Regions from separate parts of the Streptomyces sp. NPDC090032 genome, predicted to be linked through region 3. Evidence: riboswitches for the same ligand, from Rfam matches in the RefSeq annotation. Region 3 holds a riboswitch; each other region holds the start of a gene.

Region 1 (9,828 bases), on a different contig from region 3:
CGCCCCGAACGCTGGGAGTTCAGGGTCTTCGGCGCCACCGCGGACGGGGACAAGCACTGCTGGACCCATGAGGAGTTCTCCGCCCTGCCGTACGGCACGGTCGTGGCCGATCTGCACTGCGTCACGAAATTCAGCATGCTCGGCGCGGAGTGGGGCGGGGTGCCCGCCGCGACGATCCTCGAACTGGCGCCGCCCGCGCCCGCCGTCACCCATGTGATGGTCTGGGCCGAGTACGGCTTCAGCGCGAATCTCCGGCTCGAGGACTTCGCCGCCGACCGCACGATCTTCGCCACCCACAAGGACGGGGAACTCCTCACCGCCGAACACGGCTTCCCGCTCCGTCTCGTCGTGCCCCACCTGTACGCCTGGAAGGGCCCCAAGTGGGTCCGCGGCATCGAGTACATGACGGCCGACCGCCGCGGCTTCTGGGAGGAGCGCGGCTATCACAACGTCGGCGACCCGTGGCGGGAGCAGCGCTACTCGTACCAGGAAGGGCCCGAGGACGGCCCCGAGCTCTGATCCCTGGCGCTTCTCGTGCGGTCCTTCAGAGGCCGTGCTTCTCCTGCTTCTCGCACTTCTCGTGCTTCTCGTGTGGTTTGTCAGTGGTGGTACTGGTGGACCACCGCGTGGCCCTTGCCGCGGCCGATCATCCACTTGTTGACCGGCGTGGTCACCACGAAGGCGATCGCCAGTGAGGTCGCGAGCGCACCCCAGAACAGGACGTCCGACAGGTGCGCGTCCATCGCGCTCGGCCACAGCGCGATCACGCCGTTGTCGATCAGCTCCATGACGGCGATGGACAGGGTGTCCGCGGCGAGCGCGACCCGGAACGCGGTCCTGAAGTCGACGCCGGCCTTCAGGACGCCGCGCAGCGTGAGCGAGTAGCCGAAGAAGAACGCCAGGACGATCGCCAGGATCATCGTCGGCATGTTCCCCCAGCCGAACGCCGTGCCGATCACCATGCCGAGGACCTCGCCGATGGCGCATCCCGTGAGGCAGTGCAGGGTCGCCTGTGCGGCCACGGACCAGCTGACCTTGCCGAGGGCGCTGTGACCGCTGTGACCGCTGTGACCGCCGTGATCGGCGTGATCGGCGTGATTGGCGGGGGTGTGCTCGGGCTGCTCGTGCCGGCCGTGGTGTGCGTGTCCGGCGTGCGTCTCGTGGTTCATGAGTTCCCCCAACGTCGGAGAGCGGTTCCTGTCGCCGACAAGAACCGTATACCCCCCAGGGGTATTCCTCAAGAGATCTCCGAAGCAGTCTCCGACGCCATCCGCTAGCCCTTCCGCAGCTCCTTCAGGCGGGCCACGTCCGCCGCGTGCCCCTCCTTGCCGCCGGGCGTCTCGATGATCAGCGGGACGTTCTCGGTCGCCGGGTGGGCCATCAGCGCGCGGAACGGCTCCGCGCCGATGTGGCCGGAACCGATGTTCTCGTGGCGGTCCTTGTGCGCGCCGACGACGTCCTTGGAGTCGTTGGCGTGGATCAGCTTGAGGCGGCCCTCGCCCACGGTGTCCACGAGCAGGTCCAGCGTCTGCCGCATGCCGTCGGGGCCGGTCAGGTCGTGGCCCGCCGCATAGATGTGGCACGTGTCCAGGCAGATGCCCAGCTTCGGGTGGGCGTCGAGCACGTCGAAGTACGGCCCGAAGTCCCAGGTCCGCGAGCACAGCGAAGAGCCCTGGCCCGCGGTCGACTCGAGCAGGAGGTACGGGTCGTCGTCATGGGTCAGCTCGTCGAGGAGCGGCAGCATGTGCTCCCGCACCTGCGCGAGCGCCACGTCGCGCGCACGGCCGCCGGTCGCCGAACCCGTGTGCACGACGACGCCGAGCGCGCCGATCTCCCGGCCCCGGCGCAGCGAGTGCCGCAGGGACTCCACCGACTTCTCCACGGTCGCCTCGGTGTGCGAGCCGAAATTGATCAGATAGGGCGCGTGGACGTAAGCCGGAATCCGCTCGGCGGCGCACGCCGCGCGGAACTCCTCGTCCTGCTTCGGACTGCCGGGAGGCGTCGCCCAGCCGCGCGGGTTGGCGACGAAGACCTGGACGGTCTCGGCGCCCAGCTCGCGCGCGTACGAAAGCCCTACGGAGGCCAGGCCGCCGGCGACGGGGACATGCCCGCCGACCGGGTTACGGGATGCGGTGTCGGTGCTGCTCACGCGGTCAAGGGTGGCACGGCCGCGTGAACGTCCCGTCAGCGGATCTCGATGGTGATCGTCGACCCCTTGGGGGCCTCGTCACCGCCCTCCACGGACTGCTTCTTCACGGTGTCGCCGAGCCAGCCGAGCAGACCGCGGTCCTCGTCGACCTCGAAGCCCTTGTCCTTGAGCTTCTGCGTGGCGTCGTCGACGCTCATCCCCACGACGTCGGGGACCTTGACCATGACCGGACCCTTGGAGATCGTCAGCGTGACCGTGTCACCCTCGCCGAGCCGGGCGCCCTCGCGGGGGGACTGCTTGGCGACGCTGCCCTTGTCCGAATCGGAGTGGACCTGCTCCGTGGAGATCTCGGCCTTCAGGCCCGCGTCCTGGAGGTCGGCGATGGCGTCCTCCTCGGACTCGCCCGTCACGTCAGGGACGTCCACCGGGGCGCCCCTGCTGAGCGTGAGCGCGACGGCCGAGCCGGCCTTGCGGGTGGTGCCGGACCCCGGGTCCGTGGCGATCACCGACCCCTTGGGGACGTCCTCGTCGAAGTCCTTGGTGACCATGCCGGGCTCCAGGCCCGCGTCCTTCAGCCGGCGCTCGGCCCTGGCGAGGGGCGTGCCCTCGAGATCGGGGACCTTCACGGTCTGCGGGCCCAGGGACAGCGTCAGATCCACCGCCCCGTTGTCCCGGATGCGGGAGCCCGCCTTGGGATCGCTGGAGATGACGGTGCCGCGCTTCACGGTGTCGCTGTACGCGCGCTTGACGTGCCCGAGGTCGAGGCCCGCGTCGCCGAGCTGCGCCTTCGCCTGAGTCTGCGTCTTGGCGAGCAGTGGCGGGACCTTCGTGAACTGGCCGGAGTTGATGTACCAGACGCCCGCGCCGAGGCCGAGGGCGAGCAGCAGGGCCGCGACGGCCGCGAGCACGCCGCGGCGGGGACGACGCCTGCGGGAAGGTGCGGGCGGCGGGGGCGGCGTCTCGAAGCGGCTCGTGCGGTGGAGCTCGGCCTGCGGGTCCTGGTCGTCGGCGGGCAGCGGGAGCTGTACGCCCCGGGTCCGCAGCGCCCGCGGGATCACGCTCGTACGGTCGTCGGAGATGTCACGGTCCTCGGGGCGCGCGGCCGGCGGCAGGGCATCGAGCTGCGCGTCGGTGAGGGCGGCCCTGGCCCGCCTGACCTCGGCGAGCAGCGCCACCGCGTCGTACGGCCTGAGGTCGGGCGTGCGCGCGGTCGCCGACGCGACGAGTGTGTCCAGCTCCACGGGCAGGCCCGGCACGGACGCGGACGGAGGCGGCACGTCCTCGTTCAGGTGCTGGTAGAGGACCTGGGCGGGGGAGTCGCCCGAGTGCGGCTTGGAGCCCGTGAGCATCTCGTAGAGCACCACCCCGCACGCGTACACGTCGACGCGGGGGTCGGTGGTGCCCGACTCGATCTGCTCGGGGGCGAGGTAGGAGACGGTGCCGAGGACGGCGCCCGTGGTGTTCGTGACGGTGTCCACGGCCCGTACGAGGCCGAAGTCCGCCACCTTCACGCGGCCGTCGTCGCCTATCAGGACGTTCTCCGGCTTCATGTCGCGGTGCACGAAGCCCGCGCGGTGCGCGGCGCCGAGTGCGGCGAGGACCGGCTCCAGGATGTCGAGCGCGGCGCGCGGCCGCAGTGCTCCGCGGTCCCGCAGGACGTCCCGCAGGGTGCAGCCCGCGACGTACTCCATCGCCAGATAGACGTACTGCCCGTCCGCGCCCTGGTCGAAGACCCCGACCACATTCGGGTGGGAGAGCCGGGCGACGGACTTGGCCTCGCGGATGAAGCGCTCGACGAACGAGACGTCGGCGGCGAGGGCCGGGTGCATCACTTTGAGCGCGAGCACACGGTCGAGGCGGGTGTCCACGGCCCTGTAGACCGTGGCCATCCCGCCGACCGCGATGCGTGCGTCGACGCGGTACCGGCCGTCGAGCACCTGCCCGACGAGAGGGTCCTGAAGGGTCGTGTCCACGCAGGTGAGTGTACGAGCCGCCGCCGACACCCGGCTCCGCAGTCGTCCACGGACGGCCGTACTGCAGCAGAGCTGTAACCGGGCCGTAAGGCCCTCAGAACGCGGGCCGCTCCGGGTCGAGCCTGGCCATGCCGGACACGGGCGAGGAGGCCTCCGCGAAGTGCCTGCGGGGGATCCGGCCCGCCCGGAACGCCAGCCGCCCGGCCTCGACCGCGTGCCGCATGCCCTCCGCCATCAGGGTGGGCTCCTGCGCACGGGTCACCGCCGAGGCGAGCATCACACCGGCGCAGCCCAGCTCCATCGCGAGCGCCGCGTCCGACGCGGTTCCGGCGCCCGCGTCCAGGATCACCGGCACGCGCGCGTGCTCGGTGATCAGCTGGAAGTTGTGCGGGTTGCGGATACCGAGCCCGGAGCCGATGGGGGAGCCGAGCGGCATGACCGCGGCGCAGCCCACGTCCTCCAGCTTCCGCGCGAGCACCGGGTCGTCGTTCGTGTACGGAAGCACGGTGAAGCCGTCGTCGACGAGGATCTCGGCGGCGTCCAGGAGCTCGATCGGGTCGGGCAGCAGGGTGCGCTCGTCCGCGATGACCTCCAGCTTGACCAGGTCGGTGCCGAGCGCCTCACGCGCGAGGCGGGCGGTCAGGACGGCCTCACCTGCGGTGAAACAGCCCGCAGTGTTGGGCAGTACCTGGATCCCCAGCTTCTCCAGGACGGAGAGCACGGAGCCCTGCACGCTCGCGTCCACGCGCCGCATCGCGACGGTCGTCAGCTCGGTGCCGGACGCGACGAGGGAGCGTTCCAGGACGTCGAGGCTGGGCGCCCCGCCCGTGCCCATGATCAGGCGGGACGAGAAGGACGTGCCGCCGATGACCAAGGAGTCGTCAGCCATGGGTTCAGCCTCCCTGGACCGCGGTGAGGACCTCGACGCGGTCCCCGTCCGTGAGTGCGGTGCCGGCCCACTGCGCGCGCGGGACGACGGTTTCGTTGAGTGCTGCGGCGACGCCGGACGGCGCCGTGGTCAGGGCCGCGACGAGGGCGTCGAGCGTGGTGCCCGAAGCGACCTGGCGGCCCTCGCCGTTGACAGAGACGTTCATACGGACTGCTCCACAGAGACGGGTGCGGGGACGGCGCCGAAGCGCCGCGGGGTGAAGGGGCGGGCCACTTCGGGGAGTTCGCCGGTGGCGAGCACGTGGGCCATGGAGTCGCCGGTGACCGGCGTGAGCAGCACGCCGTTGCGGTAGTGGCCGGTGGCGAGCAGCAGGCCCGGCAGGGTGGTCGGGCCGAGGATCGGGGCGTTGTCCGGGGAGCAGGGGCGCAGGCCCGCGATGGTCTCCGTGAGCGGCAGTTCCGTGATGCCGGGCACCAGCTCGTGGGCGTCGCGCAGCAGCTCGTAGACGCCGCCCGCGGTGACCGTCGTGTCCCAGCCGAGTTCCTCGCTGGTGGCCCCGACGACCAGCTCGCCGTCGACCCGGGGTACCAGGTAGAGGTTGCCGCCGCGCACGACGGCGCGCACGGTGCGGCTCAGGAACGGCGCGTACACCTTCGGCACGGTCAGGCGCAGCACCTGCCCCTTCACCGGGCGCACCGGCGGCAGTACGTCGTCCGGGACCCCGGCGAGGCGGCCGCTGAGGCTGCCGCCGGCGAGGACGACCTGGTCCGCGTCGAGCCCGGTGCCGTCGGCGAGGACCACGCCGCGAGCGCGCTCTCGTACGACTGTCAGCCGCTCGGCCCACTGCCGGTGGAACTGCACCCCGGCCCGCTCGCAGGCCGCGACAAGGGCCTTCGCGAGGCGCCTCGGGTCGATCTGGTGGTCACCGTCGACGCGCAGGCCGCCCCGCACGGACGGGGCCAGCATCGGTTCGAGGCGCCGGCACTCGCGGCCCGACAGCCACTCCGACTCCAGGCCCGACGCGCGCTGGAGGGCGTGCAGTTCCCGAAGGTGCGCGCGGTCGTCCGCGTCGAGCGCGACGGCCAGGGTGCCGCACGCGCGGTAGCCGAGGTCGAGCCCGGTGGCCTCGGAGAGCTCGGCGGCGAACGCCGGATAGCGGCGCGCGGACTCCACGTTGAGCCCCAGGAGGGTCTGTTCGGCCTCTCCGTAGTGCAGTTCGGTGACGGCGGCGAGCATCCCGGCCGCCACCTGTGCGGCCCCGCCGCCCGGTTCGGGGTCCACGACCGCGGTGCGCAGCCCGCGCTGCGCGGCCCGCCACGCGGTGACGAGACCGATGATCCCGCCGCCCACGACCAGGACGTCGGAGCCTTCTGAAGTACGAGACATGGGCGTCCAGCCCCTCCCTTCGCCGGCATGACCCGGATCAGGTTCGTACGGTCGGAGGCCGTCCCAGCCTCCCTCTCAGCCCGGTACGTCCGGGCTCCCGCGAGTGCTTTACGGTGGCCACCCTAAACCGTTGCCCCGACCCCCAGTAAGGGAGCCCGCCCGCATGGCCCGCTCGCTCGACGGACTCGTCCTCGCCCCGGTCGCCGACCAGGCTCCAGGTCAGGTGGGTACGCGGACGCGGTTCACGTACCACGAGGAGGACGGCCGGATCTGGGCCGAGTACGCGGGCGGGGACGTCGTGCGCGGCCACCTCGTGGGCACGCGTGAAGGGGACCGGATCGACTTCAGGTACGTACAGCTGAAGACGGACGCGACGACCTCCTCCGGGCACTGCGTCTCGCTCGTCGTCGACCTTCCCGACGGGCGGGTGCGGCTGGACGAGACGTGGGAGTGGGAGTCGCAGACGGGCAGCGGGACGAGCGTCGTCGAAGAGGTCCCGGGCGCCTGACGGCGGGAGCGGGGGAGGGCCTGAGCGGTCAAACCGGCGCCCGGTGTGGAAGACGTCACGGACGCGGTGTGACGGGCCCGATGACTGACTGAACGTCAGGTGCATATGGTGATCCGGTGAGCGAGCAGAACCAGAACCAGGCCCCGGTGCCCCAGGCAGGGCGGCACGTCGTCATCGTCGGCGCCGGGATGGCGGGGGTCCAGACCGCCGTGGCCCTGCGCGAACAGGGCTTCACCGGCGCCGTCACGCTGATCGGCGCGGAACCCCACCAGCCGTACGACCGGCCTCCGCTGTCCAAGGCCGTCCTGCTCGGCAAGGCCGAGGGGTCCGCGTTCGACGTGGACTTCGAAGCCCTCGACATCACGCTCGAACTGGGCCGCGAGGTCACCGGCGTACGCCCCGCCGAGCACACCCTCGACACCGCCACGGGCCCCGCCCCCTACGACGTCCTGGTCCTCGCGACCGGCGCCGAACCCATCAGGCTGCCCGGCACGGAGGACATCCCCGGCGTCCATCTGCTGCGCACGCTCGACGACGCCGAGCGCCTCCGTCCCGTCCTCGCCGCACAGCGCGACATCGTCGTCGTGGGCGCGGGCTGGATCGGCGCCGAGTTCGCCACCGCGGCCCGCGAGGCCGGCTGCGCGGTCACCGTCGTCGAGGCGGCCGAGCGGCCGCTCGCCGGGGCGCTGCCCGAGGAGGTCGCCGCCCCCATGGCCGCCTGGTACGCGGACGCCGGCGCGGAACTGCGCACCCACGCGCGCGTGGAGCACGTCGAGCCCGGAGCCGTCCTCCTCGACGACGGCACCCGGGTGCCCGCCGGCGCCGTCGTCGTCGGCATCGGGGCCCGCCCCGCCACCGGCTGGCTCACCGGCTCCGGCATCACGCTCGGCGCCCACCGCGAGGTAGTGGCGGACAACCACCTGCGCACCTCCGAGCCCGATGTGTACGCCGTCGGCGACTGCTCGTCCTTCCCGTCGGGCAGGTACGGCGAGCGCCTGATGGTCCACCACTGGGACAACGCGCTCCAGGGCCCCCGCACGGTCGCCGCCAACATCATCGGCGAGGCCCCGGCGACGTACGACCCGGTGCCGTACTTCTGGTCGGAGCAGTTCGGCCGCTTCGTGCAGTACGCCGGGCACCACGCGGCCGCCGACACCACCGTGTGGCGCGGCGACCCGCAGGGCGCGTCCTGGAGCGTGTGCTGGCTGCGCGAGAACCGGCTCGTCAGCGTTCTCGCCGTGGGCCGCCCGCGCGACCTGGCACAGGGGCGCAAGCTCATCGAGTCGGGCGCCTCGCTGGACCCGCAGGTCATCAGCGACCCGACCCGCCCGCTGAAGGCCGCTGCCGCCTGACCGCCCCGCCGGGGCGACCGGGGCTTTTACGCGGCCGCGTTTCCCACTGTCAGTCCGGGATGGCAGGCTTGTCCTGTGACCGAGATTGACGCAAAGATCGATGCTCTCGTCCCCGAGTGGCTCACCCTCCCCGACATCGCCGAGCAGTTCGGCGTGGAGGTGACGCGCGTGCGGCAGCTGGTGAAGGAAGGCCAGGTGATCGCCGTACGCCGCGGTGAGAACAGGGCGCTGCACGTGCCCGCCGCCTTCATCGACGGCGACAAGGTCGTCAAGGGCCTCACCGGGACCCTGACCCTGCTGAGGGACGACGGCTACAACGACGAAGAGATGCTCGAGTGGCTCTTCACCCCCGACCCGACCCTGCCGGGCACCCCCGCGCAGGCGCTGAGCGAGAATCGCGGCACGGAGGTGAAGCGCCGCGCCCAGGCGCTCGCCGTCTGACCTGACAACCGTCCGGCGTGGGGGGGGCGCGCCCCCCCCCCCCCCCCCCCCCCCCCCCCCGGGGGGCCCCCCGGCCCCCCCCCCCCCCCCCCCCCCCCCCCCAACCCCCCCCCCCCCCCGACCAGGTGACCCCCCCCCCCCCCACCAACCCATCCCCCTAAACCCGGCCCCCGGCCCCCCCCCCCCGCCCGCCCCCGGGACTCCCCCTCCCCGGCGGCCCCCACCCCTGTGCGCAACGGGTGAAGCAGTGGTCACGTGATGGCGCCGGCCGTGCGGCGCGCGGCGGTGGGCGTCAGCGGAAGGTGCCCTGCGACACCGAACCGGCAATCCGGCGCTGGAAGATGATGTACACGATCAGTACGGGCACCACCGTGACCACGATCGCCGCGAAAAGACCGCCGTAGTCGATGTTGTAGACCTGCGAGGACGCGTAGGCGGACATCCCCTGGGTCAAGACCCAGTTGTCCTGGTTGGTGTTGAGTGCCACCGGCAACAGGAACTGGTTCCAAAGACCCAGGAAGTTGAAGATCGCCACCGCCGCCATGCCGGGACGGGCCATCGGCAGCATCACCTGGAAGAACGCCCGCCAGTCACCGGCACCGTCGATCAACGCGGCCTCGTAGACGTCATGCGGCAGCGACCGGAAGAACGAATAGAGGAAGAACATCGTGAACGGCAGCGCGAACGCGACGTAGGTGAGGATCAGTCCAGGACGTGTGTTCAGCAGCCCGAAGTTCTGCAACTGGAAGAAGAGCGGCACGATAGCCAGGAAGACGGGGAAGGTCAGACCGGCGAGCATCAGGTAGTAGATCAGCCGGCGTCCGGGGAACTCGAACCGGGCCAGGATGTAGGCGCACATCGCGCCGAGCAGCATCACCAGGACCAGCGCGGAGACCACGACGATCACCGAGTTCAGGAAGTACTTCCCGATGCTCGCGTCGGTCCACGCGTGCGCGTAGTTCTCGAACCGCCAGCGATGCGGCAGCTTGAACGGCGACGACAGGATCTCGCTGGTCGACTTGAACGACGACACCAGCACCCACAGCATGGGCACGATCACGATCACGGACCACAGGATCAGCAAGGTGTGCGAGATCACCGCGAACCTGCGGTCACTGCTCACGGCAGCT
Region 2 (9,828 bases), on a different contig from region 3:
CCGCGGATGGCCGTGGTGACCCCGTTCGACAAGAGCGCCCTGCGCAACATCGAGCAGGCGATCCGCGACTCCGACCTCGGCGTCAACCCGAGCAACGACGGCAACATCATCCGTGTGACGTTCCCGGAGCTGACCCAGGACCGCCGCAAGGAGTACATCAAGGTCGCCAAGACCAAGGCCGAGGACTCCAAGATCTCGATCCGCTCCATCCGCCGCAAGGCCAAGGAGACGATCGACAAGCTCGTGAAGGACGGCGAGGTCGGCGAGGACGAGGGCCGCCGCGCCGAGAAGGAGCTCGACGACACCACCGCGAAGTACGTCGCTCAGGTGGACGAGCTGCTCAAGCACAAGGAAGCCGAGCTGCTCGAGGTCTGAGGAATCCGTGAACGACTCTTCCTGGGGAGCGCCGACCGGAGCCGGGTACTGGGGGCCGCCCGTCCAGGGGCCTTCCCAGGGGGCTTCCCCGGCGGGTCCCGCGTACGAACAGCATGCGGTTGAGGAGACTCGGCCCATGCCCATCGTGCCCGAAATGCCCGACGTACCCGCCGGTGGTCGTGACCAGGACGACGATCGGGGGGCTGCTCGGCCGAGCGGTCCCCTGTTCCGCGACGAGTCGCCGAGCGGGAGCCGGGACGAGCCCTCTCGCGGGACGCATGATGAGCAGCCGCGCGAGAGCACTCAGCACGAGCCGCCGCGCGGGACCCAGCACGAAACCCAGCATCAGACGCACCGTCAGACGCAGCACCAGACGCCGTATGTGACGCCGCACGAGGCGCAGCACGAGAGCCGGCAGGAGCCCATGCCAAGCGCCGCACAGCCCGCCCCCGCACCGCCGAAGAAGAGCGCGGGCCGTGACCTCGGGGCAGCCATAGGAGTCGGGGTGGGGCTCGGCGCGGTGATCGTCGCGTCGCTCTTCATCGTCAAGGCCGTGTTCATCGGCGTGGTAGCGGTGGCCGTCGTCGTCGGACTCTGGGAACTCACCTCGCGGCTGGAAGAGCGCAAGGGCATCAAGGCGCCGCTCGTCCCGCTCGCGGTCGGCGGCGCGGCGATGGTCGTCGCCGGATACGTCCGTGGCACCGAGGGCGCCTGGGTCGCGATGGCGCTCACCGCGCTCGCGGTCCTGGTCTGGCGCATGACGGAACCCCCCGAGGGCTACCTCAGGGATGTCACGGCCGGGGTCTTCGCCGCGTTCTACGTCCCGTTCCTCGCGACGTTCGTGGCACTCATGCTCGCCGCGGACGACGGGCCGCAGCGCGTCCTGACGTTCCTGCTGCTGACGGTCGTCAGCGACACCGGCGCGTACGCGATCGGCTGGCGCTTCGGCAAGCACAAGCTCGCCCCGCGCATCAGCCCCGGCAAGACCCGGGAGGGCCTGGTCGGCGCGGTGACGTTCGCGATGGCCGCCGGCGCGCTGTGTATGCAGTTCCTGATCGAGGACGGGGTCTGGTGGCAGGGCCTGCTGCTCGGGCTCGCCGTCGCGGCCAGCGCCACGCTCGGCGACCTCGGCGAGTCGATGATCAAGCGCGACCTGGGGATCAAGGACATGGGCACGCTCCTCCCCGGGCACGGCGGGATCATGGACCGCCTGGACTCGCTGCTGCCTACGGCGCCGGTGGTCTGGCTGCTTCTGGTGATCTTCGTCGGGGCCGGCTGACCGGTCCGCACGCTCGGCTGACCTGTGTGAATGCAGGTGACGGGCTCGTTGTCCACAGGGCGGCGGGCCCGTTGTCGTATGGCTGCGACCTCGGATGGACGGGTTATGCCTGCCTGGGCCGGTCCGCGTGGCGGAGCGGTCGGTTCCACGGCCCGGCTCCGCCGGTGCGCGACGGGCAGGGGCGGTGTAGACAGGAGTCATGCCGCAGCGCCGCGAAGGACTTCGACGGCCGGTGCGAGCGGGTCGGTCGTTGCTCGCCATCCCGATCGGGTGGATTGTCGCGGTGTCCGTGATCGACGTTCTTGCTCCGCCCAACATTCATCTGGGTCCACTGCTCGTCGCGGCCCCGGCGATCACGCCGTTGTTCGGCGGGCCCCGGACGGTGGGCCTGGTCGCCGCGCTGGCGGTGATCGCGCAGACGATCATCGGATTGGCGCGCGACCCTGACGAGCTGCTCTCGTCCAACCACCAGGCTCAGATCATCGCCCTGCTGCTGGTCGGCACGAGTCTGGTGATCTTCTGTGTACTGCGGGAGCGTCGCGCAAAGGTGCTGGCGCAAGTGCGGTACGTGTCCGAGGCCGCTCAGCGTGTGGTCCTCCCGCCGCTGCCCAAGGAGATCGGGTCGCTGCGCGTGGCTTCCCTCTACCTCGCAGCAGAGGCCGAGGCCCAGATCGGTGGGGATCTGTACGCGGCGGCGCGCACGACCTCCGGCACCCGGCTGATCGTCGGTGACGTGCGGGGCAAGGGGATGACCGCGGTCAACGACGCCGCCTTGCTGCTCGGAGCGTTCCGCGTCGCCGCCCACCGCCAGGCGAGCCTGGGCGAGCTGGTGGCCTACCTCGACCGCAGCGTGTGCTGGGACCTGATGGAGCCGGGCGAGGCGAGCTGTTTCGGCGAAACGTTCATCACCGCCAACATCCTGGACATCCCCGACGGGGACGGCCGGGTCCAGATGATCGCCTGCGGGCACCCGCCACCGGTCGTCCTGTGCAACGGCCGACCGACGACGATCGACGCCCTTTATCCCGCACCTCCGCTGGGCCTGGGTGAACTGGCGCATCCGCGCTACCACGTCGACAGCTTCCCGTTCGAGGCGGGAGACCTGCTGCTGCTGTACACCGACGGCGTCACCGAGGCCCGCGACGCCACCGGCACGTTCTACCCGCTCGCCGAGCGCATCACAGGCTGGACCGAGAACGACCCCGACGCCTTCCTCGGCCGCTTCCGGCGCGACCTGCTGCACCACGTCGGCGGACACCTGAACGACGACGCGGCCATGATCGCCATAGGGCGCACCGTCACGCCCCGTGCCTGATCACCCGGCAACCTCTCGCACCCCGCAAACTGCGGTGGCACGCACACGATGACGACCGTTGATGACCATGACGAACCCTCCCTCTCCTGAGTTCCAGGTCACATGATTCGATCTGCGACACTGGAAGGGTTATGCCTAAGCCCGGAGAACTCACTTTCGTCGCCCCGCGCGGAGCCAAGAAGCCGCCGCGGCACCTCGCCGACCTCTCGCCCGCCGAGCGGAAGGAGGCCGTTGCCGCGATCGGTGAGAAGCCGTTCCGCGCCAAGCAGCTGTCGCAGCACTACTTCTCGCGGTTCGCGCACGACCCCGCGGAGTGGACCGACATCCCCGCCGGCTCGCGCGGCAAGCTGCAGGAGGCGCTGCTTCCGGAGCTGATGACGGTCGTCCGGCATCTGTCGACCGACCAGGACACCACCCGTAAGACCCTGTGGCGGCTCTTCGACGGCACGCTCGTCGAGTCCGTCCTGATGCGCTACCCGGACCGGGTCACCATGTGCATCAGCTCGCAGGCGGGCTGCGGAATGAACTGCCCGTTCTGCGCCACAGGACAGGCCGGCCTCGACCGGAACCTGTCGACGGGCGAGATCGTGCACCAGATCGTCGACGGCATGCGCGCGCTGCGCGACGGCGAGATCCCGGGCGGCCCGGCCCGTCTGAGCAACATCGTCTTCATGGGCATGGGCGAGCCCCTGGCCAACTACAAGCGGGTCGTCGGCGCCATCCGCGCGCTCACCGACCCCGAGCCGGACGGCGTCGGCCTCTCGCAGCGCGGTATCACCGTCTCGACCGTCGGTCTGGTCCCCGCCATGCACCGGCTCGCCGACGAGGGCCTCAAGTGCCGCCTCGCCGTCTCGCTGCACGCCCCCGACGACGAGCTGCGTGACACCCTCGTCCCGGTCAACACGCGCTGGAAGGTCCGTGAGGTCCTCGACGCGGCGTGGGAGTACTCCGAGAAGTCGGGCCGCCGCATCTCCATCGAGTACGCGCTCATCCGCGACATCAACGACCAGGCGTGGCGTGGTGACCGGCTCGGCCGCCTGCTCAAGGGCAAGCGCGTCCACGTCAACCTGATCCCGCTGAACCCGACGCCGGGCTCGAAGTGGACGGCCTCGCGCCCCGAGGACGAGAAGGCCTTCGTCGAGGCCATCGCGGCCCACGGCGTCCCGGTCACCGTCCGCGACACCCGTGGCCAGGAGATCGACGGGGCGTGCGGTCAGCTCGCCGCCACCGAGCGGTAACCTGACTGGCGTACGTACATCTTCATATTCCGACAGGGGAGCGCCACAGCGCTGAGAGTGCGGCATCGGCCGCAGACCCTCTGAACCTTGCCCAGGTCATTCTGGGTAGGAAGTTCGGTCGCCACTCAAGCTGTTGCGCCCTGCCCGGGAATCGTCCGCGATCCCGGGCGGGGCCGCGTCTCTTCCTGGTCACCCAGGAGGGAACTTAAGTGAGCACCACCATCAAGGCCACGGCCGTCGCCGTGGCGGCCGGTCTCGGACTCGTCACGCTCTCCGCGTGCGGGGGCTCCGGCTCCGGCGAGGACTCGGCGGACTCCCACACGGTCACCCTCGTCAGCCATGACTCGTGGGCCGTCTCCAAGAGCGTGCTCAAGGACTTCGAGAAGCGATCCGGCTACAAGGTCACGGTCCTGAAGGACGGTGACGCGGGAGAGGCCGTCAACAAGGCCGTCCTGTCCAAGGACAACCCGCAGGGCGACGTCCTCTTCGGCGTCGACAACACGCTCCTGTCGCGCGCCCTCGACAACGGACTCTTCCAGCCGTACGAGGCCAAGGGCCTGGACCGCGTCCGTCCCGAGTACCAGCTGGACAAGGACAAGCGCCGGGTCACTCCCATCGACACCGGCGACATCTGCGTCAACTACGACAAGAAGTACTTCGCCGACCACAAGCTGACGCCGCCCGCCTCGTTCGACGACCTGGCCGAGCCCGCGTACAAGAACCTCCTGGTCACGGAGAACGTGTCGACGTCGTCGCCCGGTCTCGGCTTCCTGCTCGGCAGTGCCGCGCAGTACGGCGACGGAGGCTGGCAGGGCTACTGGAAGAAGCTCAAGGCCAACGGCGTGAAGGTCGTCGACAGCTGGGAGCAGGCCTACAACGAGGAGTTCTCGGGCTCCGCCGGTGGCAGGAAGGCGGGCGGCGACCGGCCGCTCGTCGTGTCGTACGCGTCGTCGCCGCCGGCCGAGGCGATCTACTCGGACCCGCAGCCGAAGACGGCCCCGACCGGGGTCGCGGCCGGCACCTGCTTCCGCCAGACCGAGTTCGCCGGCCTGCTGAGCCACGCGAAGAACGAGAAGGGCGGCAAGGCGCTGCTCGACTTCCTGATCGCGAAGGAGTTCCAGCAGGACATGCCGCTGAACATGTTCGTGGACCCGGTGACGAAGGACGCGGCCCTGCCGGCCGACTACGCGAAGTACGACGTCGTGGTCGACCACCCGAAGACCATGGCCCCGAAGAAGATCGCCGACAACCGTGACGCCTGGGTCAAGTCGTGGACCTCACTCGTACTGAAGTAGAGCCTCGGAAGCGGTCCTCCCGAGGCTCCCGGGGTTCCCGGGGCAGCGGGAGCGCGGCGCGGCTCGGCCTGATGGCCGTGCCCGTCGCGTTCTTCGCGATCTTCTTCGCCTATCCGGTCGCGGCCATCGTCTCCCGCGGCCTGAAGGCGGGCGGGCACTGGCAGTTCGGGCGGATCGCCGACGTGCTGGGGCAGTCCGACATCCGGCACGTCCTGTGGTTCACGACCTGGCAGGCGCTCGCGTCGACGGTGCTCACGCTGCTGATCGCGCTCCCCGGCGCGTACGTCTTCGCGCGCTTCGAGTTCCGGGGCAAGCAGGTCCTGAGGGCCGCCGTCACCGTGCCGTTCGTGCTGCCGACCGTCGTCGTCGGCACGGCGTTCCTGGCACTGGTCGGCCGCGGCGGGCTGCTCGACAGCCTGTGGGGCGTACGCCTCGACACCACGGTGTGGGCCATCCTGCTCGCCCATGTCTTCTTCAACTACGCCGTCGTCGTCCGCACGGTCGGCGGACTGTGGTCGCAGCTCGACCCCCGGCAGGAGGAGGCCGCCCGGATGCTGGGCGCCTCCCGCTGGACGGCCTGGCGGCAGGTGACGCTGCCCGCGCTCGGCCCCGCCGTCGCGGCCGCCGCGCTGATGGTCTTCCTCTTCACGTTCACCTCGTTCGGCGTGGTCCAGATCCTCGGCGGGCCGACCTTCTCCACCCTCGAAGTGGAGATCTACCGGCAGACCGCGCAGATCTTCGACCTCTCCACGGCGGCCGTCCTCACGATCGTGCAGTTCGCCGCTGTGGGGATCATCCTCGCCGTGCACGCCTGGAGCGTGCGCCGGCGGGAGAGCGCGCTGCGCCTGGTCGACGCGGCGCACACCGCCCGGCGCCCGCGCGGCGTGGGCCAGTGGGCGCTGCTCGCCGGGGTGGTTGCCACGGTCGCGGTGCTGATCCTGCTGCCGCTCGGCGTGCTGATCCAGCGGTCCTTCCGGGGCGCGGGCGGGCCCGACGGCTTCGGACTCGCCTACTACAAGGCGCTGACCTCGTCCGACAGCGGCGTGTTCCTGGTGCCGCCGATCGAGGCGATCGGGAACTCGCTCACGTACGCGCTGGCCGCGACCGCCATCGCGGTCGCGATCGGTGGACTGGCCGCCGCCGCCCTGACGAGGAAGGCGGGCCGTCTCGTACGGGGCTTCGACGCGCTCCTCATGCTGCCGCTCGGCGTCTCGGCCGTCACCGTCGGCTTCGGATTCCTGATCACCCTGGACAAGCCGCCCCTCGACCTGCGCGGCAGCTGGATCCTGGTGCCGCTGGCCCAAGCCCTCGTCGGGGTGCCCTTCGTCGTCCGCACCATGCTGCCGGTCCTGCGCGCGGTGGACGGGCGGCTGCGCGAGGCCGCCGCCGTCCTCGGCGCCTCGCCGCTGCGGGCCTGGCGTGAGGTGGATCTGCCGATGGTGCGCAGGGCGCTGCTGATCGCGGCCGGGTTCGCGTTCGCCGTGTCGCTCGGCGAGTTCGGGGCGACCGTGTTCATCGCCCGTCCCGACCACCCCACTCTGCCGGTCGCCGTGGCGCGGCTCCTCGGCCGCGCCGGTGACCTCAACTACGGCCAGGCGATGGCCCTTTCGACGATTCTCATGGTGGTGTGCGCGGTGTCTCTGCTGCTGCTCGAACGCATCCGCACGGACCGTACGACGGGGGAGTTCTGATGGCCCTGCTGAGCCTGGACGAAGCGACCGTGCGGTTCGGCGGCCCGTCCAAGTCTGCGCATGCGGCGCTCGACCGCGTCGGCCTGGAGGTCGCCGAGCACGAGATCGTGTGTGTGCTCGGTCCCAGCGGCAGCGGCAAGTCGACGCTGTTGCGGGTCGTGGCCGGACTTCAGGGGCTCGACGGGGGCCGGGTGTTCCTCGACGGACGCGACCAGGCGGGCGTGCCCGCGCACCGGCGGGGCGTCGGCCTCATGTTCCAGGACCACCAGCTGTTCCCGCAGCGCGACGCGGGCGCAAACGTCGCCTTCGGGCTGCGGATGCACGGCGCCTCCCGCTCCGAACAGCAGCTCCGCGTACGGGAGTTGCTGGAGCTCGTCGGGCTGCCCGGGGCCGAACGGCGCGCCGTCGCCTCGCTGTCCGGCGGCGAGCAGCAGCGCGTCGCCCTCGCCAGGGCGCTCGCCCCGCGCCCCCGCCTGCTCATGCTCGACGAGCCGCTCGGCCAGCTCGACCGCTCGCTGCGGGAGCGCCTGGTCGTCGAACTGCGGGAACTCTTCGGCGAGTTGGGCACGACCGTGCTCGCCGTGACACACGACCAGGGCGAGGCCTTCGCGCTCGCCGACCGTGTCGTGGTGATGCGCGACGGGCGGATCGCCCAGTCCGGTACGCCACTTGAGGTGTGGCAGCACCCGGCCGACGAGTTCGTGGCGCGCTTCCTCGGCTTCGACAACGTGGTCGAGGCCACGGTCGCCGGTGAGGCCGCGGACACGCCGTGGGGCAAGGTCCCTGTCCCCGCGGGCTCTCCGCAGGGCCCGCGCCGGATCCTGGTCAGGCCCGCCGGTGTACGCCTCGTGCCCGCCGCCGAGGCCCAGCTGACGTGCACCGTCACCGCGCGCACCTTCCGCGGCACGCATGTCGCCGTACACCTCCAGGCCACCCAGGTGCCCCGCCTCGAAGCGGCCTGCGCGCTGCGGGACGCTCCGGAACCGGGGGACGAGGTCGGGGTGGCGTTCGACGCGGGCGAAATCGTCGTGCTGGACGGGCTGTCCGCCGCATAGGGTCCGCCGTATGACGACGGACACTGCGGCACCCGGACAGCTCACCCATGAGCGCTACTGCGACGAAGTCGTGGCGCAGAGCGCCCTGTTGGCCGGGCATCTCGCCGGGGCCGACCTCACGGCCACCGTGCCGACCTGCCCCGACTGGACCCTGCGCGACCTCGTCGTCCACCTGGGCGGCGTGCACCGCTGGGTCGGGACGATCGTACGGACCGGCGCCACGGAGGCGGTCCGGGACGAGAAGGTGCCGGGCTTCGGCGGCCCGGACAGCGATGACCCGGACGCGCTCGCGGCCTGGCTCATGGAAGGCGCCGAGCTGACCGCGCGGACGCTGCGCGCCGCGGGCCCCGACACCCCCGTATGGTCCTGGTCCTGGCAGCACACCACCGGTTTCTGGGCGCGCCGCATGACGCAGGAGACGGTGATCCACCGGGCGGACGCGGCACTCGCGGCGAAGAGCGCGTACGAGGTGGCGCCCGAGCTCGCCGCCGACGCGATCGACGAGTGGCTGCAGATCGTCGCCCACGCCCAGCGGTCCGACCCGTCCGACAGTGCGGCCGAGTTGCGCGGTGCCGGACGCAGCCTGCACCTCCACGCCACCGACGCGCGACCCGAGCTGAACGCGGAATGGCTCGTCGAGCTGGGCGAGGACGGCTTCACATGGCGCCGCGGCCACGAGAAGGCGACCGTGGCCCTGCGGGGGCCGCTGACCGACGTGCTGCTCGCCTTCTACCGGCGCGCACCCCTCGACGGCGCGGGCGTGGAGGTCCTGGGCGAGCGGGAGCTGCTCGACTTCTGGCTGGAGCGCGCGACGTTCGTGTAGCCGAGCCGAGCCGAGCCGAGCCGAGCCGAGCCGAGAAGCCGATCCGGGCCCAGGTCCGGCCCCGCTCAGCCCAGTTCCGTTCAGCCCGGCCCCGCTCAGCCCAGTTCCGCTCAGCTCGGCCCCGTTCAGCCCAGCTTCGCGAGCGCGTCCGCCGCTTCCTCCACCGTGTCCACCAGCGCGATCCGCGCGTCCATCGAGCGTTCGCGGGCCAGGGCCGTGAGCAGGGGCCAGGCCGGCAGGCGCTCCGTCCAGTGGGCGCGGCCGACGAGGACCATGGGGGTGGGCCTGCCGCGGGACTCGTAGTAGTTCGGCGTCGCGTTGTCGAATATCTCCTGGACGGTGCCGGCCGCGCCCGGCAGGAAGACCACGCCGGCGTTCGAGCGGGCCAGCAGGCCGTCCTCGCGGGTGGCGTTCGCGAAGTACTTCGCGATGTGCCCGGCGAAGGCGTTCGGCGGCTCATGGCCGTAGAACCAGGTGGGGATGCCGACCGAGTCGCCGCCGTCCGGCCAGCGCGAGCGCACCTCGAAGGCGGCCGAGGCCCACGCCGTGACAGACGGGGCGAACGAGGGGGCGGCGGCCAGGAGTTGGAGAGCCTTGGTCAGCATGCCGTCGTCGAACCGTGCCGCGTACGCGCCCAGGTTCGCCGCCTCCATCGCGCCGGGACCGCCGCCCGTGGCGACCGTGACCCCGGACCGCGCCAGTGTCCGACCGAGCCGCGCCGCGCCCGCGTACCCGTCCGTGCCGCGCTCCATCGCGT
Region 3 (9,828 bases):
GAGCGTGCGGTAGACGGCCGTCGCGAACGCGTCGTCGAACAGGCGCAGCGCCACCCGCAGGTCGGGCTTGACCGACCGCGCGTGCAGCGCGGCCTCGAGGTTGGTGATGTCGCTGCTGGTGAGGGCGAGCAGGGCGTGGGCCCGGTGCACCTTGGCGGCTTCCAGGACACCTTCCTGCGTGACATCGCCGATGACGGTGGGTACCCGCAGGCGGCGGGCGAGGGCGACGCCGCGCGCCTCGGGGTCCTCCTCCACACAGACGACGGGGATGCCGAGTTCACGCAGGCGGGACAGGACCCGGGTGCCGATCTTGCCGAGGCCGAGGAGCACGACGTGGCCGGACAGACCGCGGGGCGGCCGGCGCAGCGCCGACGCCGTACGGAAGGTGCCGAGGGCTTCGAGGACGGCCGCGAGGAGCACGGGCAGGAGGAGCAGTCCGGCGAGCCCCGTGAGGAGTTGGAGGAGCTGGCGGGCGAGCGGCTCCCCGATCGCGGGGTCGTCGATGGCGAACAGGTCGAGGAGAGTGAGGTATCCGGCGTGCAGCGGATGGTCGCCGGTGGTCGCCCAGGAGGCGACGGCCAGGCCGAGGACGCTCGAGACGAGACCGGCGAGGGACCAGCGCAGCCGGCGCGAGAACAGCGAGCCGAGAGGCATACGGCGGCTGGTCGCACGGCCGTTGGGCGCGGCGACGGCGGGGGAGACGGCTTCCAGGACCACGGTGCCGCGCCCGGTGGCCGCGGCGACCGTGCGTTCGTCGGGCAGCAGCAGCGGCCCTTCCGCGCCGCCCATGTCCGAACCCTCGGCGCCCGCCGGGTCGTTCGCGGTCGCGGACAGCAGAGCGAGGGTGCACAGGCCAGGGTCGGCGACCTCGCCCCGGCCCGGCGGGGTGCGGTCCACGGCGCGCAGCAGGAGCCCGTCGGCCTGGACGACCTTGCTGGTACCGGCGACGGCGGTGGCCGCGAGTGCGGGAGCGGCGGTGTCGGCGTCGGACAGGACCGTCGTGGTGGTGTCCAGCGCCTCGGGGTCGACGCCGGGTGCGGAGAGCGCGGCGGCCTGGTCGAGGAGGTGTTCCAGGTGCTGGCCGAGCTTGCGGTTGTAGAGCCGGATGACCAGGCGCAGCTGGGGGTTGAGACGGCGGGCGGCCAGGGCGGCCCGGATGTTCGTCTCGTCATCGCCGTGTACGAGGGCCAGCGCGGCGGCGTCGGCGACGCCCGCCTCGGCCAGCGCCTGCTCGTCCAGTTCGGGTGCCTCCAGGACGCGCGGCGTCGGGACGCTGTCGTCGGCCACGGCGGACACCGTACGGTTCACGACCGCTTGCATCCGCGAGAGCAGGGCTGCCGCGCGCGCCCGTCCGGCCGGCCCTGATCCCTGTCTCGTGACGCGGACCGAGGGCACGACGACGGTGACCCGCTCGCCGTAGACGGCGCGCAGTTCGGCGGCGAGCCGCTCGGCGAGCGCGTCACCACCGCACACGATCATGTGGCCGGACGGTGGGGCCTGTTGAGGCTGGCGGGGCAGGGTGGTCATGGCAACAGTCAAGTGGACGGCAGGGTGTGAGCGCACGTCGGGCCCTGAATGTGTGCAGGTGGGCGTGTTGCGTCCACCCTGTGGGCCCTAGTCCCGTCGCCCGGCGTCGGACCGGTCGCCCGGCAGGCGCCACCCGTGGTCGACCGGGCCGATGCCCGACCCCAGCGCGAACCCGGCGGCGATCGCCCCCGTGACGTACTCCTTCGCCCGGCGGACCGACTCCGGCACGGGCAGGCCGTGGGCGAGACCCACGGCGACGGCCGACGCCAGGGTGCAACCCGTGCCGTGCGTATGCCGGTTGTCGTGGCGGGGAGCGCGCAGCCAGTGCTCCTGCGTGCCGTCGGTGAGCAGGTCAACGGCCGCCCCCGGCAGATGGCCGCCCTTGACCAGCACCCAGCGCGGTCCGAACGACAGCAGCCGCGCCGCGGCCCGGCGCATGCCGTCGTCGTCCGTGACGGTGAGACCGGTCAGCTGCGCCACCTCGTCCAGGTTCGGCGTGGCCACCGTCGCGACCGGCAGCAGCTTCGTGCGTACCGCGTCCAGTGCGTCCTCGGCGAGCAGCGCATCGCCGTGCTTGGACACGCTCACCGGGTCCACGACCACCGGGGCGTCCGTACCGGCGAGCAGTTCGGCCACCGCCTCCACCAGCACCGGCGACGAGAGCATCCCGGTCTTGACCGCCTGGACGCCGATGTCGTCCACGACGCTGCGGTACTGCGTGCGCACCGCGTCGACGGGGAGTTCCCACGCGCCCTGGACCCCGAGGGAGTTCTGCGCGGTGACGGCCGTCACGACGCTCATGCCGTGGGCGCCGAGCGCCAGCATCGTCTTGAGGTCGGCCTGGATCCCGGCGCCGCCGCCCGAGTCCGAACCGGCGACGGTCAGGACGCGGGGCGGCGCGACGCGTCCGCTGCTCACGGGCACGGTCATGTGCGGGCCTCCTCGTAGGGTGCGGTGGGGGCGACGGCGGTCGGGCAGCGCAGTCTCAGGGGCGCGTACACGACGAGCGCGGCGACGAAGGCCACGTAGTAAGCGAGGTCGGCGCCGTGCAGGGCCTTCGCGACCGGGCCCACGTACAGGCCGCTGTCCATGAACGGGACCGCCGCGGCGAAGGCGGCGACGAAAGCGAGGAGTCCGGGCCACCAGGGCTGCGGCCGGGCGGACTCGGTGGCCAGGTCGACCGGCGCGCCGCCCCGGGCCCTGGCACGGGCGAACCAGTCGACGGCCACGACCGCGACGAAGCCGGGGATCCAGTAGCCGACGAACAGCAGCACGTTCTGGAAGCGGGCCGCGGTGTCGGCGGCGTGCATCCACAGCACCAGTGGGAAGCCGAGCACCGCGGCGAGCGCCGCCGCGAGCGGCCGCGGGATCCGGACGCCGATGGTCTGCAGGGCCAGCGAGCCGCTGTAGTCGTTCATGGCGTTGCTGCACAGGGCCGCCAGCGCCACGGCGAGCAGCCCGAAGGAACCGAGAACGCCGCCGCCGAGCAGCTCGTCGACACCGCGCGCGGTCTGGTCGGTGAAGACGGAGGCGCCCCACAGCCCCAGCGCCTGGACGGCGACGAAGGAGACGGTGACGCCGAGGAGTGTGAACCAGAACATGCGCTTACGGGAGGTGGCCGCCGGAAGGTAGCGGCTGAAGTCGCTTGCGTACGGGGCCCAGGACAGGGACAGGCTGAGCGCGATCGTGCTGGTCAGGACGAACGCGCCGGCCTGGTCGGCGCCGTGCGCGGCCCCGTTGGTGACCGGATGGACACCGTCGAGAAGCTTGACGGCGAGGACCGCGAAGGCGGCGGCCAGGACGAAGGTCATCAGCTTCTGCAGCCGGTGGACGGCCTCGTAGCCGAGCACGCCGAGCGCGCCCTGCGCCAGCATCATCACGAGCACGCCGACCCAGAACGGCCAGCCGCACAGCCGGGCGAGCGCGTCGCCGCCGAACAGGCCGATCAGCGCGTCCCAGGCGACCGACGACAGCCACTGCAGGACGCCGGGCACCGCGACGGCCCGGCCGAACGCGAGCCGCGCCAGCGGGAGCTGCCCCGCGCCGGTCGCGCTGCCCCACGTACCGAGATACGCGGTGGGCACGGCGCCGACGAGGGTGCCGAGGACGACGGCGGCCAGCGCGGTGGCGAAGTCCAGGCCGAGTGCGATACCGACGGTGCCGGTGAAGACGCCGGTCATGGTCAGGTTCGGGGCGAACCACACGGTGAACAGGCGCCCGGCGCCGCCGTAGCGGTGGGTCTCGGGGACCGGCGCGATTCCGCGCGCCTCGACCCGCAGGTCACCGGGCGCCGCGGGCATCCGCCCGTCGAAGACGGAGCGTGGTCCGGTGGTCCCGGTGCTGCTCGGGGCATGGGGCAACGACATTGGCTGACATCCCTCCGCCAGTGCTAACTGGTTCAGGTTCGACGGGTGTGATCTCAGCCCTCGTTCGGGGCACCCCGTGTCCGGTACGTCGGCAAGAGTAGCTTCCCTGTCGCGGGAGGCAAGCTGGGGGCGTGGCTCAGAAGTGCGTGGCGATGCCGAACGCGGCCCGGAGAAGCGCCATGTCGTGAAGGTCCTGTTCGCGTGGTTCGTACCCTTGGTGGAAATCGGCCTGCCGCTGGGCCGACAGGCACGGCACGGTGACTCCGCCGATGGTGCCGGTCACGAAGCGCGATGCCGGGTAGGCGAAGGGACTTCGCGGATCGGGGGAGGCCTGGACGGCGGACCCGTCCGCGGCGAAGGTCAGCGGATGCAGATCGAGGTCGCGGCCGTCGGGCGCCGAAAGCACGAACCGCACCGGACGCCAGTCGAGGCTCTCGGTGAACCCTCGACGCGCGAGCGCCGCGACCACGACGGACTCCTGCTCCTGTCGGTGCATCAGATCCAGGTCGCCGTGCTCGCGCGTCTGCTCGCCGACGAGCGCGTCGATGCCCCAGCCCCCGCCGATCCACACGTGCGTACCCGCGCGGCGCAGCACGGCCAGGATGTCCAACACGCTGTCGACGTCCATCAGTTGACCTCCGAAGGCGGCGGCATCGGCCGGTGCGCAGGGGTGGTGTCGGCCGGCCATGGGCCTACGCGGGCGGATTCTCGCTCAGGAGCAGTGCCGTGCCGAGTTCGGCGAGGCGCTCGGCGAGGTCCGTGCGGTCGCCCGCGGAGCCCGTCCGGGCCGCGTTGTCGACCACCGTCAGCACCGCGGTGACGACGATCCTGGCCTCGGCGGTGTCGAGTCCGGGGCGCACCTCGTCGAGCAGGCGCACCCACAGCGCCAGGTACTCCCGCTGGTTCTGCCGGGCCGCCTTGCGCTCCTTCTCGGGGAGCTGGTCCAGCTCGCCGATCAGCAGACCGATCAAGTGGCTTTGACTCAGGGCGAATTCGATGTACGAGCGCAGCAGTCGGTCGAGGGTCTGGCGCGGGGTGCCGGGCTTGGCGAGTGCCTGTGCCGTGCCCGCGCGCCGCTGTTCGCCGCCGCGCAGCACGGCGGCCACGAGCAGGTCGGTCTTGGTGGGGAAGTGCTTGTAGATGCTGGGGCCGGTCGCTCCGGCGGCCTCGCCGATGTCGTCGGTGCTGACGGACTGGAAGCCCCGCTCGTCGAAGAGGCGGATCGCCTCGACGAGGATCTCCTCGCGGCGGGAGACCGCGAGGCCCGCGTATCCGCCCGGCGCAGTTCCCGCTTCGGCACCGGTACTCGTCCCGAGGGGGCAGTGCGCGGCGGCGTGGGCGAGCCGGTGGAGGAGTTCTTCGAAACGGCGGCGGGGCAGCGACGTGCGGTGCCAGGAGATGGAGCCGAACACCGACAGGACGGACCACGCGAGGAGTTGCCGGTCGGACGCGTCGAGGTCCGGGCGCTCGTCGCCGATCAGGCCGGCGATCCGGTCGGCGACGTCCTTGAGGGCGCGGCGCTGTTCCTTGCGGCGGTCCTCCGGCAGGTGCCTGGCCTCGCGCTGCCACAGGACGGCTGAGCCGCGCCGGTCCATGGTCTCGCTCGCGCTCGTGCGGAGATAGGTGTCCAGGTCCGGGGCCGCGGCGAGGGACACCGAGATCGCGTTGACCGTGGCGTCCACGACGTGGAGCAGCAGGTCGGGCTTGCCGCGGAAGTGCCGGTAGAGGGCCGGGGCGGTGATGCCGACCTCGGCCGCGACATCGGCCACCGAGACGTTGTGGTAGCCGCGCTCGCGGAAGAGACCGGACGCGGCGGCGATGATCCGGGCCTTGCGGTCCGGGGGTCTGCGCGCGGTCGTCCGTCCCGACGCTTGCGTCTGCATCCCGGTTCGCCCCTCGCCGTCGTCCATTTCGGCAAAGGTACAACATCCGGGCAACGCTGTGATCAACATGTGGAACGGCCGGGTGGCGTTAGACAGAAATCACTCTGTTGCTTTCAGATCCGCCAACGCTAGATGCCCTGCGTCCAATCCATTGCGCCACATGGTTAGAGCTGCTTCACTTCCTGCTCACATCAGCCCCGTGGATCAGGGAGGGCCGTCATGGCCGTCGACCGACAAGAAGTGCCCGGCTCGCCGTCGGTGACCGCGTCCGGGTCCCGCGCGTCCGCCGTGCGGCGCAGGGCGTGGTACGTCCTCGCCCTGCTCGTCTGCCTGATGCTCGTCAACTTCGCGGACAAGGTCGTCGTGGCCCTGTCCGGCGTGGGGATGAAGAAGGAACTGGGCCTGGACGGCTCCCGGTTCGGCGTCGTTCAGAGCAGCTTCTTCTGGCTCTTCGCCGTCGGTTCCGTGCTCGGCGGCTGGCTCGGGGGCAAGGTGCGGGCGCGCTGGCTGCTGGCCGGGATCGCCGCGGTGTGGGCACTCAGCCTCGCCCCCATGGCCGCCCAGGTCGGCTTCACCACGATCATCGCGTGCCGGGTGCTGCTCGGCTTCGCCGAGGGGCCGACCGTCGCGCTGGCGATGCAGGTGGCGCACTCGTGGTTCCCCGCACACCGGAGGAGTGTGCCCAGCTCGCTCGTCATCGCCGGCGCCGGGGTCGGCCCGCTGATCGCGGCACCCCTGCTGACCTGGGTCATCGAGACGTACTCCTGGCACGCGGCCTTCGGCGTCCTTGCGGCGTTCGGCGCGGCCTTCGCGGTGCTGTGGCTGCTCGGCGGGGACGCCGGGCCCGAGAGTGTGCGGGCCGGCGATCACCACGTGGCGGCGGCGGTGCTCCCCGAGCGGGTGCCGCTGCGGCGTCTGTTCTCCACAGGAACGCTGATCGGCATGGCGCTCCTGTTCTTCGTCGCGTACGCCAACACGTCCGTCGGTGTCAGCTGGCTGCCGCTCTATCTGCGCGAGGGACTCGGCTACGACGCGACCACCGCGGGCCGGCTCGTCGTGTTGCCCTATCTGGGATCCGCGGTCGCCGTCATCCTGGTCGGAGTGCTCTCCGGCGCGCTGACCAAAAGAGGGGTCGGGAACAGGATCGCCCGAGGCGTCCTCCCCGCCGCGATGGTCCTGGCCTCCGGGCTGTGTACCGTCGCCTTCTCCTCGCTGGACCGAGGGGTGCCGCAGATGACGCTGCTCGTCCTCGGCGCGTGTCTGAACTCCGCCGGGTACGGCGTCGCCTTCGCCGGTCTCGCCGATGTCGCGCCGGCGGAACAGCGCTCCACCGTGTTCGGGATCATCGCCGCCGTCTACAGCCTCGGCGGGGTCGTGGCACCGCTGGCGATCGGCAGGCTGGTCGACGCCGGGACGTCCGCCGCGGCCGGTTACGGGGACGGCTTCCTGGCCCTCGGCATCACGATGATCATCGGGGCCGTGGCCGCGCTCCTTCTCGTCCACCCCGACCGGGACGCGGCGAAGCTGGCCGCGGCGTCCCGATAGCCGACGGGGTCGACGGAGCAGACGGACGGACCGAGGGAAAGAGACGCGTCGAAAACCATCACTCACACCCATGCATGCCTTGACATCAGGCAAGACTGGCAAGAAAGTGAATGAGCGATAACTTAGGAGTGACGACATATGAAGCGCACTGTCTACAACGAGGACCATGAGGCGTTCCGGTCCGTCGTCCGGGACTTCATCGCCAAGGAGGTGTCCCCGCACTACGAGGAGTGGGAGAAGAACAACCGCGTCCCGCGCGAGCTGTTCCACAAGCTCGGCGAACTCGGGGTGATGGGCTTCGGCATCCCCGAGGAGTACGACGGTCCGGGCGAGACCAGCTACAAGTACCAGACGGTGATCACCGAGGAGTGCGCACGAGCTGCCGTCTCCTTCGGCCACTACACCGTCACCACCGGCATCGTCCTGCCGTACCTGCTCAACATCGCCGACGAGGAGCAGAAGAAGCGCTGGCTGCCGGGCATCGCCAGTGGCGCGATCACCCTTTGTATCGCGATGACCGAGCCCGGCACCGGCTCCGACCTCGCGGGCATCCGCACGAGGGCCGAACTGTCCGACGACGGCACGCACTACGTCCTCAACGGTGCGAAGACCTTCATCACCGGCGCCCTCAACTCCGAGCTGTGCGTCGTCGTGGCCCGCACCTCCGCTCCCACGGCGGAGGACCGCCGCTCCGGTCTGACGCTGCTCGTCGTCCCGACGGACAGCGAGGGCTTCGCGTACGGCCGCAAGCTGGACAAGATCGGCCTGCGTGCCTCGGACACCTCCGAACTCTCCTTCACCGATGTCAGGGTGCCGGTGGAGAACGTCCTCGGAGAGGTCGGCAAGGGCTTCTCCTACCTGGGCAACAACCTCGCCCGCGAGCGCCTGTCCATCGGCGTCGGAGGCGTCGCCACCGCGAGCGCCGCGATCCGTTTCGCCAAGGCGTACGTCCAGGAGCGCCAGGTCTTCGGCAAGCCGGTCGCCGCCTTTCAGAACACCAAGTTCGTGCTCGCCGAGTGCGCCGCCGAGGTCGAGGCCGCACAGGCCATGGTCGACAAGGGCATCGAGCTCGACGACCGGCACGAGTTGTCGCCCGCCGACGCCGCCAAGATCAAGCTGTTCTGCACCGAGGTCGCCGCGCGCGTCATCGACAAGTGCCTCCAGCTGCACGGTGGTTACGGCTACATGCTCGAGTACCCGATCGCCCGCCTGTACGCGGACACCCGCGTCTCCCGCATCTACGGCGGCACCAGCGAGGTCATGAAGACGATCATCGCGAAGGACCTGGGTCTCTAGGTCCGCACCGACGTGCCCGGGCCGCCCGATCACCCCCGGCGGGCCGGCCCGGGCGCACTCCGGCCGCCCTGCCCCACCCCTGGCAGGGCGGCCGTTCCTCATATCCCCGCCATTCCCGATGCCTCCGCCCGCGTTCCCCTCCAGCCACCCGAGAGAGCCGCCCTTCCGTGACCACCGCACCCACCTCCATCCCCTCCGCCTCACCCTCCGCGGGGCCGCTTGCCGGTATCCGTGTCGTCGAGCTCGGCGGCATCGGCCCGGGCCCCTTCGCCGGCATGCTCCTCGCCGACCAGGGCGCCGAGGTCATCCGCGTCGATCGCCCCGCCGAGGCCGGCACCGCCTCCAAGCACCCGATCCTGCACCGGGGCCGCCGCTCGGTCGCCCTCGACCTCAAGGACCCGGCGGGCGTCGAGGCCGTCCTCGCCGTCGTCGACAGCGCCGACGCGCTCATCGAGGGCTTCCGCCCCGGCGTCGCCGAGCGCCTGGGCCTCGGCCCGGAGGCATGCCTGGCCCGTAACCCCAAGCTGGTCTACGGCCGTATGACGGGCTGGGGCCAGGACGGGCCGCTGGCCCAGGCACCCGGTCACGACATCAACTACATCGCGGTGGCAGGGGCGTTGGGTGCGCTCGGCGCTGCGGATGAGAACCCGCCCGTCCCGCTGAACCTCTTCGGCGACATGGGCGGCGGCGGGATGCTGCTCGCCCTGGGCATCACCACCGCCCTGGTCAGCGCGGCCCACACCGGCAAAGGCCAGGTCGTCGACGCCGCCATGACCGACGGTACGGCGGTCCAACTCGCGCTCATCCACGGCCTGCTGGCGGTCGATCGCTGGGAGGATGCGCGTGGCGTCAATCTCTTCGACGGGGGCGCGCCCTTCTACCGCACCTACCGCACCTCCGACGGTGGGTTCATGGCCGTCGGCAGCGTCGAGCCGCAGTTCTACGCGGTGCTTCGAGAGGTCCTCGGTCTCGCCGAAGACCCGCTGTTCGCCGGGCAGCACGACCGGGACGCCTGGCCCGCGATGGGGGAGCGGCTCGCCCGGATCTTCGCGGAGCGCACCCGCGAGGAGTGGACCAAGGCCTTCGACGGAACGCAGTCCTGCGTCACGCCGGTGTACGGCCTGACGGAGGCCGCGACCCATCCGCACAACGTGGCCCGCGGCACGTACTACACCGACGACGGCCTGCTCCAGCCGGCGCCCGCCCCTCGT

Evidence for each region. Region 3 has a riboswitch for thiamine pyrophosphate ahead of ACIPWY_RS06895 (purine-cytosine permease family protein). Riboswitches for the same ligand answer to the same signal wherever they lie in the genome.
Region 1: it holds a riboswitch for thiamine pyrophosphate, as region 3 does, so the genes downstream of both, thiO (glycine oxidase ThiO) here and ACIPWY_RS06895 (purine-cytosine permease family protein) in region 3, are expected to answer to the same signal.
Region 2: it holds a riboswitch for thiamine pyrophosphate, as region 3 does, so the genes downstream of both, ACIPWY_RS24050 (thiamine ABC transporter substrate binding subunit) here and ACIPWY_RS06895 (purine-cytosine permease family protein) in region 3, are expected to answer to the same signal.

Annotation. Positions count from the first base shown of each region.
Region 1 covers NZ_JBIVFF010000003.1:476,930-486,757, forward strand. Annotated here, with positions in the region: gene ACIPWY_RS09210 (sulfite oxidase-like oxidoreductase) at 1-519, shown strand, start outside; gene ACIPWY_RS09215 (DUF4396 domain-containing protein) at 600-1,169, opposite strand; gene ACIPWY_RS09220 (deoxyribonuclease IV) at 1,274-2,149, opposite strand; gene pknB (Stk1 family PASTA domain-containing Ser/Thr kinase) at 2,185-4,122, opposite strand; gene ACIPWY_RS09230 (thiazole synthase) at 4,217-5,011, opposite strand; gene thiS (sulfur carrier protein ThiS) at 5,016-5,216, opposite strand; gene thiO (glycine oxidase ThiO) at 5,213-6,397, opposite strand; TPP riboswitch at 6,395-6,508, opposite strand; gene ACIPWY_RS09245 (hypothetical protein) at 6,561-6,905, shown strand; gene ACIPWY_RS09250 (NAD(P)/FAD-dependent oxidoreductase) at 7,094-8,257, shown strand; gene ACIPWY_RS09255 (Rv2175c family DNA-binding protein) at 8,333-8,698, shown strand; gene ACIPWY_RS09260 (carbohydrate ABC transporter permease) at 8,991-9,828, opposite strand, start outside.
Region 2 covers NZ_JBIVFF010000009.1:275,130-284,957, forward strand. Annotated here, with positions in the region: gene frr (ribosome recycling factor) at 1-375, shown strand, start outside; gene ACIPWY_RS24035 (phosphatidate cytidylyltransferase) at 383-1,654, shown strand; gene ACIPWY_RS24040 (PP2C family protein-serine/threonine phosphatase) at 1,854-2,969, shown strand; gene rlmN (23S rRNA (adenine(2503)-C(2))-methyltransferase RlmN) at 3,101-4,207, shown strand; TPP riboswitch at 4,232-4,337, shown strand; gene ACIPWY_RS24050 (thiamine ABC transporter substrate binding subunit) at 4,417-5,502, shown strand; gene ACIPWY_RS24055 (iron ABC transporter permease) at 5,574-7,193, shown strand; gene ACIPWY_RS24060 (ABC transporter ATP-binding protein) at 7,193-8,248, shown strand; gene ACIPWY_RS24065 (maleylpyruvate isomerase family mycothiol-dependent enzyme) at 8,259-9,071, shown strand; gene ACIPWY_RS24070 (Rossmann fold nucleotide-binding protein) at 9,197-9,828, opposite strand, start outside.
Region 3 covers NZ_JBIVFF010000002.1:693,619-703,446, forward strand. Annotated here, with positions in the region: gene ACIPWY_RS06885 (NAD-binding protein) at 1-1,527, opposite strand, end outside; gene thiD (bifunctional hydroxymethylpyrimidine kinase/phosphomethylpyrimidine kinase) at 1,615-2,457, opposite strand; gene ACIPWY_RS06895 (purine-cytosine permease family protein) at 2,454-3,893, opposite strand; TPP riboswitch at 3,886-3,980, opposite strand; gene ACIPWY_RS06900 (nucleotidyltransferase domain-containing protein) at 4,030-4,521, opposite strand; gene ACIPWY_RS06905 (TetR/AcrR family transcriptional regulator) at 4,586-5,803, opposite strand; gene ACIPWY_RS06910 (MFS transporter) at 5,996-7,321, shown strand; gene ACIPWY_RS06915 (acyl-CoA dehydrogenase family protein) at 7,460-8,617, shown strand; gene ACIPWY_RS06920 (CaiB/BaiF CoA transferase family protein) at 8,785-9,828, shown strand, end outside.